One region of the Pseudoalteromonas sp. SG45-1 genome, then DNA from elsewhere that is predicted to be linked to it. Evidence: predicted binding sites of a transcription regulator. Region 1 holds the regulator's gene; each other region holds the start of a gene.
What was found. The regulator FliA, encoded in region 1, starts transcription of late flagellar genes. The targets are predictions, from matches to a motif close to CTAAAGNTNNNNNNNNNNNNGCCGATA.

Region 1 (2,208 bases):
TGGGCAGCAAGGTAATCGAGTATTAGTGCTAGATGCTGACTTGGGTTTAGCAAACTGTGATGTGATGCTTGGTTTACGTGTAGAGCGTAACTTGTCACATGTCTTGTCTGGTGAATGTGAGCTTGATGAAATTTTAGTTGAAGGCCCTGCAGGAATTAAAATTGTACCCGCTACATCGGGTTCGCAAAGTATGGTTGAATTATCACCATCTGAGCATGCTGGGCTAATTCGTGCGTTTAGCGAATTGAATACCGAATTTGATATTTTAATTGTAGATACAGCTGCTGGTATTTCAGACATGGTACTGAGCTTCTCGCGTGCAGCGCAAGATGTAATGGTTGTTGTATGCGATGAGCCGACATCAATCACCGACGCTTACGCACTTATTAAAGTATTAAGTCGTGAGCACGGCGTTTATAAATTTAAAATTGTTGCCAATATGGTGCGCAGTATGCGTGAAGGCACTGAATTGTTTGCAAAGCTATCTAAAGTTACCGACCGCTTTTTAGATGTATCAATGGAGCTAGTAGCAACGGTTCCTTATGATGAAAATATGCGCAAAGCAACACGTCGTCAAAAAGTAATAGTAGAGCTCTTTCCAAATTCGCCAGCCGCTCTTGCGTTTAAAACGCTGGCAACAAAAGCAGTTAAATGGCCAATACCCAACCAACCATCTGGGCATTTAGAGTTTTTCATTGAGAAACTAGTAAACGGTTAATTATGACAACACTGGTGAATAGAGCTATGGGATATCAATCAACACAAAATTTAAATGTGATTGTTGAGAAGCATGCATCACTTGTTAAAAAAGTGGCATGTCATCTAATTGCTCGATTACCACCTAGCGTTCAACTTGATGATTTAATACAATCAGGAATGATAGGCTTAATAGAAGCTTCGAAAAACTTTGATGCAACAAAAGGCGCAAGCTTTGAAACTTTTGCAGGTATTCGTATTCGCGGTGCTATGCTTGATGAAATGCGCCGTGGTGATTGGGCTCCTCGTTCAGTTCACCGTAAAAACAGGCAAGTTGCAGAAGCAATTACTGAGCTCGAAAGTAGTCTGAACCGCGAACCAACGGACATAGAAGTTGCTGAAAAACTTGAAATTTCGCTCAATGAGTACCATCATATTTTAAATGATGCGAATACGAGTAAAATATTAGGCATTGAAGACCTTGGTGTAGATGAGGATGTTATTACTCCTGTAGGCCAAGATTTAGCACAAGATAAACCTTTTAATAATGTTAAAAATGATAGGTTTAATGAGTCTTTGCTAAGTGCAATTAAGTCATTACCAGAGCGTGATGCAATGGTGCTTTCTTTGTACTACAACGATGAAATGAATTTAAAAGAAATAGGACATATACTCGATGTAAGTGAATCGCGTGTAAGTCAGATACATGGTCAGGCGATGATTAAGCTTAAAGCTAAAATCAATGACTGGATAAATTAGTAGTAAGTAAACAAAGGTTAATACCTCACTGGGGGATGTTTTGGATAAAAACATGAAAATTCTTGTAGTTGATGATTTTTCAACGATGAGACGCATTATAAAAAACCTGTTACGTGACTTAGGTTTCACTAACGTTCAAGAAGCTGATGATGGGTCTACAGCTTTGCCTATGTTGCAAAATCAAGTGTTTGATTTTGTAGTTACGGATTGGAATATGCCTGGAATGCAGGGTATTGATCTTTTAAGAGCAATACGTGCAGACGAGAAGTTAAAACATATCCCTGTATTAATGGTAACGGCAGAAGCTAAAAAAGAACAAATAATAGCTGCGGCGCAAGCTGGCGTAAATGGTTATATTGTTAAGCCATTTACGGCTGGAACATTAAAAACTAAATTAGAAAAAGTATTTGAACGCTTAGGCTAATGATGGGGGAGAGGCTTATGCCAGCACCAGCTGCGCCTCAAATAACGTTAGAACAAGCTCGTCAGCTCGTTGTTTTTTTAGAAAATGATGAGCAAGACAAAGCAAATCAGTTGATTTTAGAGGCTGCATCTAAAGAGCAGTCTGAATTATTTGCTGAAGTTGGAAAGTTGACTCGTCAACTGCACGAAGCCCTTAAAAGTTTTGAGCTTGATACTCGCTTAACTGATATAACGACAGATGCGATTCCAGATGCTAAAAAGCGGCTTAATTATGTTATAGAAATGACAGAAAATGCGGCTAATAAAACAATGGATGCAGTGGAGGCCAGT
Region 2 (2,208 bases), on a different contig from region 1:
AATCAAAGACCATTATATGCGCTGACAAACTACCGTTCCTACTTTACTTTAAGATCGGCAGTTTGCCATGAGGTTTTTATAAAAGAAAGTAGTTTAACTTTGCGTGGCTTCTAAATCAGTAAGCCTGTCGGCTGCTGAATTTAACTGATTAAGGTTTTCGAACATAGACTTTGTATAATCTACTAACTTATCTATTTGTTCCTGATCTTGATTTAACCATTGGAGAATGCCAGCTAGCTGATTTTGTAATCCAAGCTCACCCGCTTTTTCAAAAGCATTTTTAAGGTCGTCATTAAAAGGGGCTAACCCCTCTGCTACTTGTTTTTCTGGTGCTGGTTTATATTCTTCATAGCTTTTAACTGTTGCTATTGTTTTTGTTTGGCGTAAATCCATAGAAAAAGCCACCAGCTGATCGCTGTCTAAACTCAGCTCTTGCGCTTGTTCAAATGCTTCATCTAAATCACCACCAAAAAAGGTTTTACTTAAATCTTGTAAGTCTTCCATCATCGCATTAATAGCTTCTTGCTCTTGCTCGTTTAAGTCACCATTTACCGACATCGAAAATGATACCTGTCGAGATTGCGATGATGAGCTTGCAAACGACTCACTATTACTATTTTGCTGATAGCCACTTGCCGATTGAGATTCAAATGCATCAGCAAAGCTAATACTTACCTCATCGCCTTCTGCTGTAGTAAATTTATACTCTGCATTACTCGTCATACTGACGTATTGGGCCTGGCTTATATTTACGCTGGCAGGTTGTGGGTTAAATAACGACTCTTCAAACTTATCCAGCCCATTGTAAATTCCCTCTTTGGACTTATTAATGCCCTCTTCCATGTCATCATTAAATACGCCTGTACCTTTGAGTTCATCAACAGCGTCATCAATCCCTATTTGGACTCCTTTGCGCGCATCGCCTAGCATATCTTTGAGCTTTTCGTCATCAGCGCCGTTAGCTTTTGCTTTATTTACAGCACTACTTACAAAATCGAGTACGTTTTTTACTATTTCATCAAAATCAAATAGTGGTTTATCTGCTTTTTTTTCTGCGATAGGTAATCCAAGCTGCTCAGCCATTTTATCGCCAAGCACCTTTGCGGCCAACTCTCGGCCTCGTTGTTGATAGCTATCTTGAGGAGACGTAATTGTAGGTTGCTGTATATCAGCTTTATTATTGAATTTATTGATGTTGTTGTTTGGCGTAAAGCCATAATTACCTATTTTCATGATTCGTCTCCTAAGCGTGCGTAGTTTATTATCGGCTATAACAACAAAAACTAAAGTACAATGTTCAATAAAACAGCATAAATGCTAGCCAAAACTAGACAAATACGCAGCGCTCCCTACAATAGCGCCGATAAACAGATCTTAGATAAGGTAGTAGCGTTAATGGCAGTTATTAAAATAGATACCACACAGTACCAAGCGCAGTTAAGTGAAAAAGAGCAGCGAATTAGTACGCAGTTTCAACGTTTTGGTGTGGAGCAATTAGAAGTATTTAGCTCAGAGCCAACTAACTACCGCCAACGTGCTGAATTTAGAGTATGGCACGACGGTGATGATCTGTTTCACATTATGTTTGATCAACAAACAAAAGAAAAAATCCGTGTTGATACATTTGACCCAGCAGCGCCTCTAGTAGGTGAAATAATGCAGGTGATGATTGAAAATCTTAAGCCTTGTGAAATATTACGCCGTAAGTTATTTCAAATCGATTACCTATCAACGCTAAGCGGTGAAATTTTAGTAAGCTTGCTTTATCACAAACCACTGGATGATGAATGGTTAAGTGAAATTAAAGCACTGAAAGAAAAGCTTAGCAGTAAATACAAAATTGACTTTATAGGTCGTGCTCGCAAACAAAAAGAAGTACTAGGTGATGACTTTGTAACTGAACGTTTAACAGTTAATGGGCAAGAGCTTATTTATCAACAAGTAGAAAATAGCTTTACTCAGCCTAATGCAAAAGTAAATATTAATATGCTGGAGTGGGCACAAGATTTATGTAAACCACTTAAAAATGATTTACTAGAATTGTATTGTGGTAACGGTAACTTTTCAATTGCATTAGCGGGTTCTTTTAATAAAGTATTAGCGACGGAAATATCAAAATCATCTGTTCACTCTGCTCAATACAACATTGCTAAAAACAACGTAGAGAACTTAGATATTATTCGTATGTCTAGTGAAGAGTTTACTCAA
Region 3 (2,208 bases), on a different contig from region 1:
GTATTAAATTTTGCGCCTTTTCTTTAGCGCCTAGCATACCTAATAACGCCGGATATGTCGCTTTATTCGCGGCAATATCGGAGCCTTGTGGTTTACCTAAAGTAACCGTATCGCCTTCAACATCTAAAATGTCGTCGTGTACTTGAAACGCCAGCCCTATAGCATACCCAAAAATGCTTAAATTTTCTAAGGTTTGTTGATCTGCCTTTTCACTGCACAGTGCACCAAGTGTAATTGCACAATTAATTAAAGCTCCGGTTTTTAGCTTATGTATTCGCTCAAGCTCTTGTACGGTAATTACTTTATCTGTTGCTGCTATGTCAAGACCTTGTCCGCCTACCATGCCCTCAAGGCCTGATGCGTTGGCAAGCGTAGCAATCATTTTTACTTGTGTTTGCGACGAGCATGTAAATTTGTGATTCGCAATAAGCTCAAAGGCGAGTGTTTGTAGGGCATCACCGGCTAAAATTGCATTTGCCTCGCCAAATTCTATATGGCAAGTAGGGCGGCCACGGCGTAAGTCGTCATCGTCCATAGCGGGCAAATCATCATGAACTAGCGAATAGCTATGGATACACTCAATTGCAGCTGCAAGTACATGTAAGTCTTGCTGGTTTGCACCGAGCATTTTACCTGTGGCATAAACTAAAAATGGACGTAATCTTTTACCGCCATTAAATAATCCATACTGGGTGGCGTTCTTGACTGTTTCTTCAGTATCGAGAGGCTGTTTAAAATGCTGTTGTAAGGTCGCTACTACATCTTTTTGAGCACGTTCGATATAATTATTTATGCTCACAGCTATTCCATATCATTATCAAAATTCGTAAGAACTGACTTTTCGCCATTCCCCATCAAAATTGATACTTTTTGTTCTGCTTGCTGTAATTTACCTGATGAAGCACTTGCTAATGCAATTCCACGCTCAAATTGCTTTAACGATTGCTCAAGCGATAAGTCACCTTGTTCCATGTCACTAACGATTGTAGATAATTCTTCTAGTGCTTGTTCGAAACTTAAGTTTTCAGGTTTTTTAGTCGCCATCTTTATTTCAGCTTACATAATAAATTTAGGGGTCAATTTTAGGGGGAATGCTAAACTAGGTCAAAGGATGATATTGGTTTTTTACCTTTATAACGTTAAATTATATTTCAAGTGTATTAATAAAGCCTTAATAGCGGTCTGTTAGTTTAATAAATCAATTGATAATTAGGTAGCCCTTATAACTTGATCTAAAATAGTGCTAAAGGCTGCTTTTTATGTTTATTTATAAAAATGGCTTAAGCAATTCAATATGTTGCCGATAAGCAGTTAATAATAAAAGTTTATGATAAGGCCATTAAGCATGAAACTTCTGGAGGAAATGTGGATTTAGCAACCATAATCGGGATCCTAGGCGCAATTGGCTTAATTGTCATGTCTATGTTTATGAGTAGTAGCGGTGAAATGGCTATGTTTGCCGATGCTCCTTCTAGTGTAATTGTATTTGGTGGTTCACTTTTCATTGTTTTATCAAATTTCACCATGTCGCAGTTTTTGGGTATAGGTAAAGTTGTTGCTAAAGCGTTTATGTTTAAAATTGAAACGCCAGAAGAACTTATTGAAAAAGCAGTAGAACTTGCTGATTCAGCTCGTAAAGGGGGCTTTTTAGCACTCGAAGAAGCTGAAATCCCAAATCCATTTATGCGCAAAGGCGTCGACATGCTTGTTGATGGCCATGACGCAGATGTTGTTCGCGCCACACTTCAAAAAGACATCTCTTTAACCACTACTCGACATGAAATGGGTGCAGGCTTATTTAAGTCATTAGCCGATATTGCACCAGCAATGGGAATGATTGGTACTCTAATTGGCTTAGTTGCAATGTTATCTAACATGGATGACCCAAAAGCAATTGGCCCGGCAATGGCGGTAGCGCTTTTAACAACTTTATATGGTGCGTTTTTAGCCAATGTTGTGGCAATTCCTATTCAGGTAAAACTTGAACTGCGTAAAGACGAAGAAGCTATGAATCAGCGTTTAATTTTAGATGCTATTTTAGGTATACAAGATGGCCAAAATCCAAAAGTTATCGAAGGTATTTTGAAAAATTACTTAGCTGAATCTAAACGCAAAGTAGATACCGAGGAGTAATTATGTCTGATCAAGAGTGCAAATGCCCACCACCAGGCCTACCAGCATGGATGGGAACGTTTGCCGATTTAATGT
Region 4 (2,208 bases), on a different contig from region 1:
GGAATGGATGCAATGATTGCTGTAGTTGACAAAAAACGTGCGGAGTTGGGTGCAGTTCAAAACCGTTTCCAATCAACTATTCGAAACCAGTCAAACATATCAGAAAACTTATCTGCTGCCAAATCACGTATCCAAGATACTGATTTTGCTCAAGAAACAGCAAACTTAACTAAGATGCAGATTTTACAACAGGCTAGTCAAACAATTTTAAGCCAAGCTAATCAACGTCCTCAGGCGGCACTTAGCCTACTAGGATAATAGAAAGGTCTATAATTAGATAGGTCAATTTATTGACAAAGTCGAAGTAAAGCGCCTTTGCTTAATGGGGTATTAACAAAGGCGCTATAGGATTTTGCCAGCGGAGGCCTTAATCCAAATCGTTCTAACATTTGTAGAACATATATGTACTAGCATAAACTATGCCATTAGTTTTTGTCAGTTACCCTCTCTCAAACTTATTAAATAATAAGGCCCTTAACGGGCCTTATTTCTTTGTTATACAACTACTGCCTTACCTGCCCAATTTTAAATCAGAACACACCACACAACGAAACATCGATATTTAATAACCTTTGAATTAAAGTTGGCCTAATGCTTGCTAATATCTTTGTAAGTTTATTATTAACTTACAAAGTGGCAGATAGCTGCCCCTAGGCAGAAAATAGCGCCTACATATCTAGTCACTTTGTCAAATATCCACTTTCTTTAAACGAGACAGTGACTTAACTTTGACAGATAAGAAGAGAGTATATTATGGCTTTATATGTTAATACCAATGTAAGTGCACTCAATGCACAAAGACAGCTTGATAGAAGCGGTGGTGATTTAGATACGTCTTTTAAACGCCTTTCTTCAGGCCTGCGGATTAATAGCGCAGCAGATGATGCTGCTGGTTTACAAATATCTGACCGACTGCAGTCGCAAATATTGGGTTTGAATCAAGGTAATCGAAATGCAAATGATGGTATCTCTTTAGCTCAAACGGCAGAAGGTGCAATGGATGAAATTACTTCTACATTTCAACGTATCCGAACGCTTGCTCAACAATCAGCTAATGGCTCTAATACCGATGAAGATCGCCTAGCTATTCAAGAAGAGATCCGTCAATTATCTGCAGAGGTAAATCGTATTGCTACCGACACTACTTTTGGTGGTCAAAATTTGCTTGATGGTACTTACTCTGCAAATTTCCAAGTTGGAGCTGATGCCGTGCAAGCCATAGGTTTTAGTATGCAAAGTGTTGGCGGAACAGCGAATTCATTATCAGCTAATGGTGGCTTTACTTTATCAGGTGTTGCAGGTGTTGCATCTGCAGTCTCAGGCAAAGCATTATCTGCGAACCTAGCCGGAGTTAGTGATGCTGGTGGCACAGCTGCGGCAACTACATACAATTTTGCGGCCCAATTTACTGCAACAGGGATTAGCGTTTCTTCTCAAGGTAATGCGCAAGCAGTTTTAGCCGGTATGGATGCAATGATTGCGGTAGTTGATAAAAAGCGTGCTGAATTGGGTGCAGTTCAAAACCGCTTCCAGTCAACAATTCGTAACCAAGCAAATATTTCTGAAAACTTATCTGCCGCTAAATCTCGTATCAAAGATGCTGATTTTGCTATGGAAACTGCTAACTTAACTAAAAACCAGATTTTACAACAGGCAAGTCAAACTATTTTAGGGCAGGCAAATCAGCGCCCGCAGGCGGCACTTAGTTTACTTCAGGGTTAATAAAATTAACGTTAGTAAAAATTAAATACAAATAAAGCTAAAGCTTTTGCTTTAATGGGCGATAAATGAGTTAGAGGACTAAAAATCCAGTACTCTAAATCTCGGATTATAACAGGGTAGGGGTATCCCGTTGTCATCCATCGAACTTTGAAGCGGAGGCTATCATGGCTTTATATGTAAACAGTAATGTGAGTTCTTTGAACGCACAAAGACAATTAAGCAAATCAAGTAATGCATTAGATACATCATTTCAACGTTTATCATCAGGTATGCGTATAAACAGTGCAAAAGATGATGCTGCAGGCATGCAGATTTCAAACCGTTTATCATCTCAAGTTAATGGTTTAAATCAAGGTAACCGAAATGCAAACGATGGTATTTCACTCGCACAAACTGCAGAGGGTGCCCTTGATGAAGTAACTTCAATGTTCCAGCGTGTTCGTACTCTTGCACAGCAAGCTACTAATGGCTCAAACACAGATGAAG

Region 2: H5117_RS19105 (DUF5610 domain-containing protein) is a predicted target of FliA. The motif match lies at 1,263-1,289, and genes of this name have one in related genera.
Region 3: pomA (flagellar motor protein PomA) is a predicted target of FliA. The motif match lies at 1,280-1,306, and genes of this name have one in related genera.
Region 4: H5117_RS20315 (flagellin) is a predicted target of FliA. The motif match lies at 578-604, and genes of this name have one in related genera.

What each region holds. Positions count from the first base shown of each region.
Region 1 is NZ_JACJEP010000011.1:96,240-98,447, reverse strand. It holds gene H5117_RS11365 (MinD/ParA family protein) at 1-718, shown strand, start outside; gene H5117_RS11360 (RNA polymerase sigma factor FliA) at 745-1,455, shown strand; gene cheY (chemotaxis response regulator CheY) at 1,496-1,879, shown strand; gene H5117_RS11350 (protein phosphatase CheZ) at 1,897-2,208, shown strand, end outside.
Region 2 is NZ_JACJEP010000036.1:22,302-24,509, reverse strand. It holds gene murI (glutamate racemase) at 1-28, opposite strand, end outside; gene H5117_RS19105 (DUF5610 domain-containing protein) at 94-1,233, opposite strand; gene trmA (tRNA (uridine(54)-C5)-methyltransferase TrmA) at 1,396-2,208, shown strand, end outside.
Region 3 is NZ_JACJEP010000013.1:6,612-8,819, reverse strand. It holds gene ispA ((2E,6E)-farnesyl diphosphate synthase) at 1-799, opposite strand, end outside; gene H5117_RS12130 (exodeoxyribonuclease VII small subunit) at 802-1,044, opposite strand; gene pomA (flagellar motor protein PomA) at 1,366-2,133, shown strand; gene H5117_RS12120 (flagellar motor protein MotB) at 2,136-2,208, shown strand, end outside.
Region 4 is NZ_JACJEP010000058.1:28-2,235, forward strand. It holds partial or broken gene H5117_RS20310 (flagellin) at 1-258, shown strand, start outside; gene H5117_RS20315 (flagellin) at 754-1,722, shown strand; partial or broken gene H5117_RS20320 (flagellin) at 1,887-2,208, shown strand, end outside.